DNA from 4 places in the Klebsiella sp. genome. Region 1 is predicted to be linked to each of the others. Evidence: predicted binding sites of a transcription regulator. Region 1 holds the regulator's gene; each other region holds the start of a gene.
The links. Region 1 encodes PurR, which represses purine synthesis genes. Its sites were predicted from a motif close to CANGCAAACGTTTGCNTG; they were not measured.
Positions count from the first base shown of each region.

Region 2: a site for PurR is predicted at 1,292-1,309, ahead of pyrC (dihydroorotase). Genes of this name have one in related genera too.
Region 3: a site for PurR is predicted at 1,195-1,212, ahead of QVF11_RS19915 (amino acid aminotransferase). Genes of this name have one in related genera too.
Region 4: a site for PurR is predicted at 1,115-1,132, ahead of glyA (serine hydroxymethyltransferase). Genes of this name have one in related genera too.

Region 1 is NZ_JAPUEW010000042.1:100,006-103,176, forward strand. Features, by position in the region: gene punR (DNA-binding transcriptional activator PunR) at 1-675, shown strand, start outside; gene purR (HTH-type transcriptional repressor PurR) at 694-1,719, opposite strand; gene cydH (cytochrome bd-I oxidase subunit CydH) at 2,016-2,105, shown strand; gene QVF11_RS12435 (MFS transporter) at 2,273-3,171, shown strand, end outside.
Region 2 is NZ_JAPUEW010000094.1:20,356-23,526, forward strand. Features, by position in the region: gene dinI (DNA damage-inducible protein I) at 1-113, opposite strand, end outside; gene pyrC (dihydroorotase) at 186-1,232, opposite strand; gene QVF11_RS25950 (lipoprotein) at 1,355-1,915, opposite strand; gene grxB (glutaredoxin 2) at 2,052-2,699, opposite strand; gene mdtH (multidrug efflux MFS transporter MdtH) at 2,765-3,171, opposite strand, start outside.
Region 3 is NZ_JAPUEW010000066.1:136,278-139,448, reverse strand. Features, by position in the region: gene QVF11_RS19920 (porin) at 3-1,088, shown strand; gene QVF11_RS19915 (amino acid aminotransferase) at 1,276-2,466, shown strand; gene QVF11_RS19910 (MBL fold metallo-hydrolase) at 2,531-3,171, opposite strand, start outside.
Region 4 is NZ_JAPUEW010000068.1:136,886-140,056, reverse strand. Features, by position in the region: gene hmpA (NO-inducible flavohemoprotein) at 1-922, opposite strand, end outside; gene glyA (serine hydroxymethyltransferase) at 1,249-2,502, shown strand; gene QVF11_RS21005 (DoxX family protein) at 2,563-2,985, opposite strand; gene QVF11_RS21000 (ROK family transcriptional regulator) at 3,060-3,171, opposite strand, start outside.

The DNA.
Region 1 (3,171 bases):
CGTCAGCAATGCCAGCAGATAGCCAACGGTTGGCGCGGGCAGCTATCCATTGCTGTCGATGACATCGTCAAACCGGCGCGCATGCGGCAAATGATCGTTGATTTCTATCGTCATTTTGATGACGTTGAACTGATTGTCTTTCAGGAGGTATTCAACGGTGTCTGGGATGCGTTAGCTGATGGCCGCGTGGAATTAGCTATCGGTGCGACGCGCTCAATTCCCGTCGGCGGGCGCTATGCGTTTCGCGATATGGGGATGCTGAGTTGGGATTGCGTGGTGGCCAGCGATCATCCGTTGGCGAAAATGGACGGCCCGCTAAGCGACGATGTGTTACGCAACTGGCCGTCGCTAGTACGGGAAGATACTTCGCGCTCGCTACCGAAACGCACGACATGGCTGCTGGATAATCAGAAGAGGGTGGTGGTGCCAGACTGGGACGCTTCCGCGACCTGCCTCAGCGCAGGGTTGTGTGTTGGCATGGTGCCAAAGCATTTTGCACAGCAGCGAATTGATAGCGGAGAATGGACGGCTCTGGCGCTGGAAAACCCATTCCCTGATGCGGCCTGCTGCCTGACGTGGCAACAAAGCGACGCTTCACCGGCGCTGATGTGGCTGCTGGATTACCTTGGCGACAGTGAAACGCTGAACAGGGAGTGGCTGCGGGCGCCGGAATAGCCGGCCCCGCGAGGAGAATTAACGGCGATAATCGACAAACGGGCCGTCGGCCACGGATCGACGTTCGACCAGGCGCGGATGTACTTCAATAGACTGGGAAATTTCGCGCTTGTTGACGATGCGGTCCAGCAGCATATTGAAGGCCGCTTCGCCCAGAGAATCTTTTGGCTGATGGATGGTGGTCAGCGCCGGGCTGAAGTAGCGGGCGTTGCGCACATTGTCATAACCGATCAGCGAAATATCCTGCGGCACGCGCAGACCCATTTCATCAGCCGCACAGATAGCGCCCATCGCCATGATATCCCCGCCGCAGAAAATCGCCGTCGGGCGATGGTGCTGGCTGAGGATTTGCTGCATCGCGCGGTAGCCGGATTCCGGCTCGAAATCACCTTGCACTACCCAGTTTTCAGGAACGTTGATCTGCGCTTCTTCCATCGCTTTCATAAAGCCGGCCAGGCGGCCGGCACCGGTGTTCCGCTCAAGCGGGCCGGGGATCACGCCAATTTCGCGATGACCGCGTTCCACCAGATAGCGCCCGGCAATATAACCCCCTTCGAAGGCGTTATCGATAACCGAGTCGGTAAAGTCGGCTTTTGCTTCACCCCAGTCCATCACGACCATCGGAATATGGCGATACTCTTCCAGCATGCTCAATACCGACTCAGGATACTCAGAACACATCACCAGCAGGCCGTCCACGCGCTTCTGCGCCATCATTGACAGGTAGGCGCGCTGTTTCTCCGGATCGTTCCATGCGTTGCCGAGAATCAGGGTATAGCCCTTCTGGAAGCAACTTTTCTCAACGGATTCGATAATTTCGGCAAAATAGGCCGCTTCACTGCTGGTCGCCAGCAATCCGATAGACTTAGTGTGATTAACCTTCAGGCTGCGAGCAACGGCGCTGGGGGAGTAGTGCAGTTCTTTAATCGCAGCCCACACAGCGTTGCGCGTCTCTTCCGCAACGAAACGCGTTTTGTTAATTACATGTGATACTGTTGTAGTGGAAACGTTTGCGCGCTTCGCTACATCTTTAATAGTTGCCATTACTTCTCACTCCAGACCTTGACCTGATCGTCCGTTTATCGGTACGTAAACGTTTGCCTGTACACACCCTGATGCCAAAATTAATCATTACATCACGTCGGGAAAACGACACAGAACGACAGGAAGGGGTCAATGGCCGATACGCTTTCAAATTAGCGTGGGATTTTGTCCGATCTTGGGGCAAAGGGGAAGAGCAAAAATGTGCATCCCTCTAAATCTCGGAAGATATTTGCGCTAATCTATGTAAAAATGAGCAAGCTCACTTTTCATGTGGGGATAATCAAGGGGAAAAATTGATGGATACAGATTTAAAGTTTTCGCTGACAACGACGATTATTGTTCTGGGTTTGATTGTCGCCGCAGGGCTGACCGCCATACTGCACTAATTCCAATATGAGGGAGGCATCGTTCTCCCTTTTCTTTTTCCGCCATTATTATCAATTTCGCAAAAATATTTTGCCATTTCGTTTACTTTTGTTTTTCTGTGATTGATGTCATGCTTTTGGCTTCTGATGAGATGCCGTCGCTGAAGACGGCCCGATGGAGTCATTGAATGAAAATCAACTTTCCCCTGCTCGCTCTGGCGATCGGTGCCTTCGGTATCGGTACTACCGAGTTCTCCCCAATGGGGCTATTACCGGTTATCGCCAAAGGCGTGGATGTCTCTATTCCGGCTGCGGGAATGCTTATTAGTGCCTATGCCATTGGGGTGATGGTTGGCGCGCCGCTGATGACTCTGTTGCTTTCGCACCGTGCGCGCAGAAATGCGCTGATTTTCCTGATGGCGATTTTTACTCTCGGTAACGTACTCTCTTCAATTGCACCAGATTACACCACGCTACTGCTGTCGCGCATTATTACCAGCCTCAATCACGGCGCTTTTTTTGGACTCGGCTCAGTAGTAGCGGCGAGCGTAGTGCCGAAGCATAAGCAGGCCAGCGCCGTGGCGACCATGTTTATGGGGCTGACAATTGCCAACATTGGCGGCGTTCCGGCGGCGACCTGGTTGGGGGAAACTATCGGCTGGCGAATGTCGTTCCTTGCAACGGCGGGTCTCGGCGTGGTGGCGATGGTCAGCCTGTGGTTTTCCCTGCCAAAAGGAAGCGCGGGTGAGCGGCCTGATGTTAAGCAGGAACTTTCAGTACTGATGCGCCCACAGGTGCTATCAGCGCTGCTGACCACCGTTCTGGGGGCAGGGGCGATGTTTACGCTTTACACCTATATATCACCGGTCCTGCACAGCATCACTAACGCATCGCCACTGTTTGTGACCGCGATGCTGGTATTGATTGGTGTAGGCTTCTCGCTGGGTAACTACCTTGGCGGTAAGTTTGCCGACCGCTCGGTTTCCGGGACGTTGAAGGGCTTTCTGCTGCTGTTAATGGTGATCATGCTGGCGATCCCGCTGCTGGCCCAGTCACAAATTGGTGCGGCTATCAGCATGGTTGTCTG
Region 2 (3,171 bases), on a different contig from region 1:
CTTGACATCGAGGGGAACTGTTGATCGATACGCCGTGAGAGTTCATTGTTCAGCGCTTCTAACGCGCCACTGGGTAAGGCTGTAGATTTGGCGATAGACACTTCAATGCGCATAATTGCCCCCTGTGTAATATACTGTTTATTTATACAGTATCGTTTACACGTTTACAACAGGGAGCGTGGGATTTATTTTTTCATCGTCCAGCGCACGGTTTCTCCGGCGAGGAACGGCACCAGTGAATCGCCTGGCAGCGAGATACTCTCTACCACTGTGCTTTCTTCACGCACCAGTTCAACATAGGTTTCATTGACCGGCAGACCATAGAAACGTGGGCCATTAAGTGAACAAAAAGCTTCAAAGTGCTGTAGGGCGTTCATCTCTTCAAACACCGTCGCGTAACTTCCCAACGCGGTTGGCGCGTTGAAACAACCTGCGCAGCCGCAACTGGCCTCCTTGCGGTGACGGGCATGCGGGGCGGAGTCAGTACCAAGGAAGGCTCGCTCGAAACCGCTGGCGACCAGTTCACGCAGTGCCTGCTGGTGGATATTGCGTTTCAAAATCGGTAGACAGTAAAGGTGAGGGCGCACGCCGCCAACCAGCATATGGTTGCGGTTAAACATCAGGTGCTGAGGGGTAATGGTGGCCGCCAGCAGGTCGTTACCATCGCGTACATACTCAGCGGCGTCTTTCGTGGTGATATGTTCGAAGACAACCTTCAGGCCGGGCAGACGTTGGCGCAAAGGCTCCATGACCGTGTCAATAAAGCGTGCTTCTCTGTCGAAAATATCGATATCAGGGTGGGTGACTTCACCGTGAACCAGCAGCGGCATGCCCAGTTTTTCCATACGCTCAAGCACTGGCATGATGGCATCGGTGCTGGTAACGCCATGGCTGGAGTTGGTCGTGGCATTGGCCGGATAGAGTTTGGCGGCAGTAAACACGCCCTCGTTAAATCCGCGTTCCAGTTCTGCCGGGTCGAGTGTATCGGTCAGATAGCAGGTCATTAGCGGTGTAAAATCATGATCCTCAGGGACGGCATCAAGAATACGCTGGCGGTAGGCGATGGCGGCTTCTACTGTGGTGACAGGAGGGACCAGATTCGGCATCACGATCGCCCGGCCATAAAATTCACTGGTATAAGGCACGACGGTTTTTAACATATCATCATCGCGCAGATGAATATGCCAGTCGTCAGGGCGGCGGATTTTCAATACCTGGGATTGTGCTGTCATGGAAGGCTCCGGCTAATAAGTTCAGTCATCAGGGCTGTTTTTGCCGGGCACTAAGGATAAGCGTAAACGTTTTCCTTTGCATCAATTTCCGTAAAAAAACGGGCGCTGAAGCGCCCGAAGAATTAATTGGTGAAGGGGATAATGATCTCCCCTGGTTTCACCTCGATACCTTTAGCATACTTTTTCGCCAATGCTTCGCCAGTGCTGGCATCTTCGCGCAGCACGTAAGCGGGCTGTTGATTGAAGTAGCTACGTAGTGATTGATTGAGATAAGGGATTAGCGTTTGGACGACAGACTGCAGCTTCTCAGGGTGGACTTTCGCATCAACAACTTCCATCTCCTGCAAGAAAATGGCCCCTTTTTCTTTATTAAATACCGGTAGCGCCTTGAGCTTCAGATCAATGGTTGCTTTCTGGTTACCGAATAATGAATTCAGATCTAAATTTGCCACTCCGCTTAGCGTCACTTTGTTCGGTTCTTCACGACCAATGGCGCTGGTAAGGTTTTTCAGCTCAATGTGGGCATCCGCTACGCCAGGCAGGCCAATATCCTTGGCGAAGTGATTACGTTTCTGCAGCGCCTGGTTGATTTCCTGCTCGCTAACTGAATATTGCGTAAGCTGGTTACAGCCGCTCAGAAGGCCGCTAACAATAAGCGCGGCCGCGATAAACATCTTTTTCATTGGGTTCCTTAATGTCATGCCATAGGTTCATCCTGACACAAAGCAGCATGGCCTACCAGCACGGGAGGTGTTAGCGGAAAAGACTGAAAAAGAAGTGAGGTGGCAGCGAACGACCAAACCTTTCGCTGCCTTAGGTCTAAATGGCCATAGATGACAGTAAATTAATCTGCGTCTGTTTGGCCATATTATCGCGGTAGGCGGCGACGCGACTTGGCCAGCTCACACCTGCGACCAGCGTCAGGCTGCGCAGTAGCGGAAAAAGATGAATATCATCTTCAGACAGTTCCCCATTAACGGCGTTCGGCTGAACTATCAATTTATCCAGCGCCCGCAAATCGTCACTGATGTTCTTAACTAGCCCGGGGGAATGTGCGAGATGATCGGCAAAACTGCCAATTGACGCCTCTTTCTTATTCACAAAATAAGCGCGCGCTTCAGGTGTGGAGAATTCATCAAAGGCAGACTTTGCGAAACGGGGCATCAGCAGGCGGTTGGCATAGGAGTTGACTTTACGCAACCAGGTTTCAATCGCCGGATTACGTGGGCCGGTGAGCAGCGGTTGGCGATCCAGTTTATCGACGTAATGCACGATATCCATGCTTTCCGGCATGTAGCGACTGTCATCTTTTTGCAGAATAGGCACCATCTTCTGACCGATCATTCGGGTCGGGGTTGATTCATCATCCTCCAGAATCGTGATCAGTTCGACGGGGATATTCTTCAGACCGAAAATCATGCGGGCTTTAAGGCAGAATGGGCAGTGATCGTAGATATATAACTTCACGTTTCTCCTCCATAGTGACTGAGTGTCCTGAATTCATTATGGAAGAGAAACGAGGGGCCGGCAACTCAGGTGCGCGGCTCCAGCATTCCGGAGGTCGAACGTTTCGGGCTGAACTGCCACCACAGCGCGATAAACGTTGCAAAGCCGATGATGCCTAACATCAGCCACGGTAGCTCCGGTTGTCCGGCGGCTTTACCGGCGTCAAAAAGCCAGCCTCCGCCGGCATAACCGAAGGCACCACCAAAGGCTAATCCCAAGCGGCTAAAGCCCATGTAGCTACCTCTGGCCCTGGCATCCGCCAGCGAAGCCCCCAGCGTTTCACGCGCGGGTTCAGCAATAATGGAACCTATATAGAAGATGCAGATCAGCGTAAACAGTTGCTGTAGGTTGCTGCTTAAGCCAATCGGCATCATGGCCAGCGTCATGACCAACAGGCCGGCCATCAAGCGATGTTCAAGGCGAAAGCGTTTTT
Region 3 (3,171 bases), on a different contig from region 1:
TAATGATGAAGCGCAAAATTCTGGCAGCGGTAATTCCTGCCCTGCTGGTAGCCGGTGCAGCTAACGCTGCAGAAATCTATAACAAAAACGGCAACAAACTGGACTTTTACGGAAAAATGGTTGGCGAGCACATTTGGACTACAAATGGCGACACCAGCAGTGAAGACACCACCTATGCTCGTATCGGCCTGAAAGGCGAAACCCAGATCAACGATCAACTGGTCGGCTACGGTCAGTGGGAATACAACATGGATGCGTCTAATGTTGAAGGTAAACAGACCACCAAAACTCGTCTGGCTTTTGCTGGCTTAAAAGCGGGTGAATACGGTTCATTCGACTACGGTCGTAACTACGGCGCGATCTACGACGTTGAAGCTGCAACCGATATGCTGGTTGAATGGGGTGGCGATGGCTGGAACTACACCGACAACTTCATGACTGGTCGTACCAATGGCGTGGCAACTTACCGTAACTCTGACTTCTTCGGTCTGGTTGATGGTCTGAGCTTTGCGCTGCAGTACCAGGGTAAAAATGACGCCAGCACTCGCGACGTTAAGAAACAAAATGGCGACGGTTTCAGCACCGCAGCAACCTACGCGTTCGAAAACGGCATAGCGTTGTCCGCAGGTTATGCTAACTCCAACCGAACTGGCGATCAGAAAGCTGATGGTAACGGTGACAAGGCTGAAGCATGGGCGACCTCCGCTAAGTACGATGCAAACAACGTCTACGCTGCAGTGATGTACTCTCAGACCTATAACATGACCCCAGAAAACGAAGGCAACTACTTCGCGGGTAAAACTCAGAACTTCGAAGCTGTCGTTCAGTATCAGTTCGACTTCGGTCTGCGTCCGTCCATCGGCTACGTACAAACTAAAGGCAAGAACCTGCAGGAACGCGCTGGTTTCTCCGGCGGCGATGCTGACCTGGTTAAATACATCGAAGTGGGTACCTGGTACTACTTCAACAAGAACATGAACGTTTACGCTGCGTATAAATTCAACCAGCTGGACGACAACGACTACACCAAAGCTGCTGGCGTTGCTACCGATGACCAGGCTGCAGTGGGTATCGTTTACCAGTTCTAATCAGCAGTACACCCCTTCGTGATATGCCTAAAAAGCAGGACTTCGGTCCTGCTTTTCTGCGTTCCTAAGATGAAGATCGTAACTTTTGAAAACCTTCTCGCTTTTTGTCGCAAACGGTTGGCAATTCACAGAACTCCCGTTAACCTGATAGCGGATTTCCCTTCAGTAATCACAATGGAACCTCGTCATGTTTGAAAAAATTACTGCCGCCCCCGCCGACCCTATTTTGGGCCTGGCCGATCTATTTCGTGCCGATGACCGCCCAACAAAAATTAACCTTGGAATTGGTGTTTATAAAGATGAAACAGGTAAGACACCAGTCCTGACCAGCGTAAAAAAAGCAGAGCAATATCTGCTGGAAAATGAAACCACCAAGAATTATCTGGGCATTGACGGTATTCCAGAATTTGGTCGTTGTACCCAGGAGCTCCTGTTTGGCAAAGGAAGCGCGATTATTAATGATAAACGCGCGCGTACCGCCCAGACTCCGGGCGGTACCGGTGGCCTGCGCGTTGCCGCAGACTTCCTGGCGAAGAATACCGATGCCAAACGCATTTGGGTGAGCAACCCTAGCTGGCCTAACCACAAAAGCGTATTTAACTCAGCCGGGCTGGAAGTTTGCGAATATGCTTACTACGATGCGGCTAACCACCGGCTTGACTTCGACGGTCTGCTGGCCAGCCTGAACGAAGCGCAGGCGGGCGATGTCGTTCTGTTCCACGGCTGCTGCCACAACCCAACCGGTATCGATCCAACGCTGGAGCAGTGGCAACAGTTGGCGCAGCTGTCCGTAGAGAAAGGCTGGCTGCCGCTGTTTGACTTCGCCTATCAAGGTTTTGCTCGTGGTCTGGAAGAAGATGCTGAAGGCCTGCGTGCGTTTGCCGCGCTGCATAAAGAGCTGCTGGTTGCGAGCTCCTACTCGAAGAACTTCGGCCTGTACAATGAGCGCGTAGGCGCCTGTACGCTGGTTGCTGCTGACCAGGAAACGGTAGACCGTGCTTTCAGCCAGATGAAGTCCGTTATTCGCGCTAACTACTCTAACCCACCGGCTCACGGCGCATCGGTAGTTGCGACCATTCTCAGCAATGACGCGCTGCGCGCCATCTGGGAACAAGAACTCACTGACATGCGTCAGCGCATTCAGCGTATGCGCCTACTGTTCGTGAATACTCTGCAGGAAAAAGGCGCCAGCCGTGACTTCTCCTTCATCATTCAGCAGAACGGTATGTTCTCGTTCAGCGGCCTGACCAAAGAGCAGGTACTGCGTCTGCGTGAAGAGTTCGCGATTTACGCCGTGGCATCCGGGCGTATTAACGTCGCCGGTATGACACCGGACAACATGGCACCGCTGTGCGAAGCGATTGTTGCCGTGCTGTAACCTCATCTTAAAAAAACAAAAGGCCGCATCTGCGGCCTTTTTTACATCCTTCAATCCGGCATCATTACCAGACCGGCATTTCATCCTGCAGAAAAGGATTATGCAGGCGCTCATAGCCCAGAGTCGACATAGGACCGTGACCGGGAATAAACGACACGTCATCGCCCAGCGGCAATAATTTGCGTTTTATCGCCTCGATCAACTGATTGTGATCGCCGCGCGGGAAGTCGCTGCGCCCTACTCCGCCTTTGAAAATCACATCACCTGAAATTAGTAGTCTGGAAGCACCGTCAAAGAAGACCACGTGCCCGGGAGTGTGGCCTGGGCAATGCAGCACCTGCAGGGAAATATTCCCCACGCTAACCACATCGCCCTCATTCAGCCAGCGATCCGGTTGTAGTGGCTGGCACTCATCCAGACCAAACATCCGGCTTTGTGCGGGTAATCCCTCCAGCCAGAACTCATCTTCTTTTTCCGGACCGATAATCGGCACGCCGTAATGTTGTGCCAGTTCCGCTGCGGCGCCTACGTGATCGAGATGACCGTGAGTGAGCAGGATCTGCATCAGGCTAACACCTGCCGCCGTCACTTCCTGTTTGATTCGCTCAGCATCACCGCCAGGATCGACCAGTGCCGCCAGCCGGGTTTGTTCACACCAGATCAAAGAACAGTTCTGCGCGAACGCGGTAACCGGAATAATACGAT
Region 4 (3,171 bases), on a different contig from region 1:
CCTCGTCAGCAAAGGCGTGAACGTCGCCGTTTTCTGCCGCATGGAACCAGTTAACCTGCGCCGGATGCTGCGCTTTCGCCAGAACATCCAGCATCGCCAGCATCGGCGTTTGGCCGACGCCGCCGGAGATCAGCGTGACTGGCGTTTGCGGGGCGACGTTGAGGAAGAAATCACCTGCTGGTGCCGCCAGATAAATCACATCCCCTTCTTTGGCTGAGTTATGCAGCCAGCTCGACACCTGACCGCCATCTTCACGTTTCACCGCAATGCGGTAACCCTTGCCATCAGGCTTGCGGGTCAGGGAGTACTGACGGATTTCCTGATGCGGAAAACCTTCCGGCTTCAGCCAGACCGCCAGATACTGACCTGGATGATATTCAGCCACCGCACCGCCGTCGACAGGTTCAAATTCAAAGCTGGTGATGAGTGCGCTGCGCGGGGTTTTCTTCACGATGCGGAACGCACGAGTCCCTTCCCAGCCGCCGGCTTTGCTGGCGCTTTCGCTGTAGATTTGCGCTTCACGATTGATAAAGACGTTGGCCAGCACGCCGTAAGCTTTGCCCCAGGCGTCCAGTACTTCCTGGCCCGGACTGAACATTTCGTCCAGGGTGGCCAGCAGATGAGTACCGACAATGTTGTACTGCTCTGGTTGGATCTGGAAGCTGGTATGCTTTTGAGCAATTTTCTCGACCGCTGGCAGCAGGGCGGGCAGGTTCTCAAGATTACTGGCATAGGCGGCAATCGCGTTAAACAGCGCTTCACGCTGATCGCCATTGCGCTGGTTACTCATGTTGAAAATTTCTTTGAGTTCAGGGTTATGCGTAAACATGCGATCGTAAAAATGGGCGGTCAGCTTTGGACCGGTTTCAACCAGCAGGGGAATGGTGGCTTTCACCGTTGCGATGGTTTGAGCGTCGAGCATAGCAGCTTCCTTATATGAGTCATCTTAATAATGTATTTTACATGCATCTTATAAAAATACCCCTGCTTTGTAAATGGTTCTTTAACACTTTGCCGTAAGGTGGTTACAACATGAATTATTTGCATCACAAACCTGAAAAGAAATCCGTTGATAATCTCAGGAGCGTTATTGCTCAAAGCCTTGTGTAATGCGGAGCCAATCGTTTGCGTAAAATCATTTGTCAAGACCTGTTATCACAGAATGATTCAGTTATACTGTGGGCCGTTGTCCGATTGGACCGCCTTTTTAGGCAGAAATTTTATCGTTAGCTGAGTCAGGAGATGCGGATGTTAAAGCGTGAAATGAACATTGCCGATTATGATGCCGAACTGTGGCAGGCTATGGAGCAGGAAAAAGTACGTCAGGAAGAGCACATCGAACTGATCGCCTCCGAGAACTACACCAGCCCGCGCGTCATGCAGGCACAGGGTTCTCAGCTGACCAACAAATACGCTGAAGGATATCCGGGCAAGCGCTACTACGGCGGCTGCGAATACGTTGATATCGTTGAGCAACTGGCTATCGACCGCGCAAAAGAGCTGTTCGGCGCCGACTACGCTAACGTTCAGCCGCACTCCGGTTCTCAGGCTAACTTCGCGGTCTACACCGCGCTGCTGCAACCGGGCGATACCGTTCTGGGTATGAACCTGGCGCAGGGTGGTCACCTGACTCACGGCTCCCCGGTTAACTTCTCCGGTAAACTGTACAACATCATCCCTTACGGTATCGATGAGTCCGGTAAAATTGACTATGAAGACATGGCGAAGCAGGCGCAGACCCACAAACCGAAGATGATTATCGGTGGCTTCTCTGCTTACTCTGGTGTGGTTGACTGGGCAAAAATGCGTGAAATCGCTGACAGCATCGGCGCATATCTGTTCGTTGATATGGCCCACGTTGCCGGTCTTATTGCTGCTGACGTTTACCCGAACCCGGTTCCGCACGCTCACGTTGTCACCACGACTACCCACAAAACCCTGGCGGGTCCGCGCGGCGGCCTGATCCTGGCGAAAGGCGGTAGCGAAGAGCTGTACAAAAAACTGAACTCAGCCGTATTCCCAAGCGCTCAGGGCGGCCCGTTGATGCACGTTATCGCGGCGAAAGCCGTGGCGCTGAAAGAAGCGATGGAACCAGAGTTCAAAGTCTACCAGCAGCAGGTTGCGAAAAACGCCAAAGCGATGGTGGAAGTGTTCCTGAACCGTGGCTACAAAGTGGTTTCCGGCGGTACTGAAAACCACCTGTTCCTGCTGGATTTGGTCGACAAAAACCTGACCGGTAAAGAAGCTGACGCGGCGCTGGGTCGTGCCAACATCACCGTCAACAAAAACAGCGTACCGAACGATCCGAAAAGTCCGTTCGTGACGTCCGGTATCCGCATCGGTTCTCCGGCGGTCACTCGTCGCGGCTTTAAAGAAGCGGAAGTGAAAGAACTGGCCGGCTGGATGTGCGACGTGCTGGACAACATCAATGACGAAGCGGTCATTGAGCGCGTGAAGGGTAAAGTGCTGGATATCTGCGCACGCTTCCCGGTTTACGCATAACGCTCTGTTATTTAAAGCGAATAAAAGGCCGCGATTGCGGCCTTTTTTGCGTCTGGCGGATTAACGCCGATCGAGCGAAATAGCCCCGGGTCCGGTTATCGCCAGTAGCAGGAAGGCTCCGGCAATACTGACGTTTTTCCAGAAGTTAATCATATTCGGCAGTACCGCATCGCCGGACATATCCCAGTAGTGATGACCGATAACCGCCGTGCCCAGGGTATAAAAAATAAACAGCACCGCCAGCGGGCGGGTGAAAAAGCCCAGCACAATCAAAATGGCCGCCGGGACTTCCATTATGATGGCAATAATCGCCGCCAGCGTCGGCATCGGCGCGCCGGATGAAGCCATATATTGCACCGTACCGCTAAAGCCCAGCAGTTTTGGGTAGCCAAAAAGAATAAACAGAACCACTACCGCGATACGGGCAATCAACAGCAGCAGGGAGCGGGAAGAGCCAAAATCAAAATAGCGTAGTGTGTTCATAATCAGCTCGTTATGAGAGACGTGTGATTTAAACGTAATACACAATTTTGCGCTCCGCCACGCGCCGCTCGCGATTAACGCAGCGTTTGTAACTGCTCCTCAACGTACAGATAACCGATCCCCATCAGCTGCTGAGCGCGGGTCAGCTTGCCAAAGCCGATTTGGGTAGCGCGGGTTCGCGGGGCA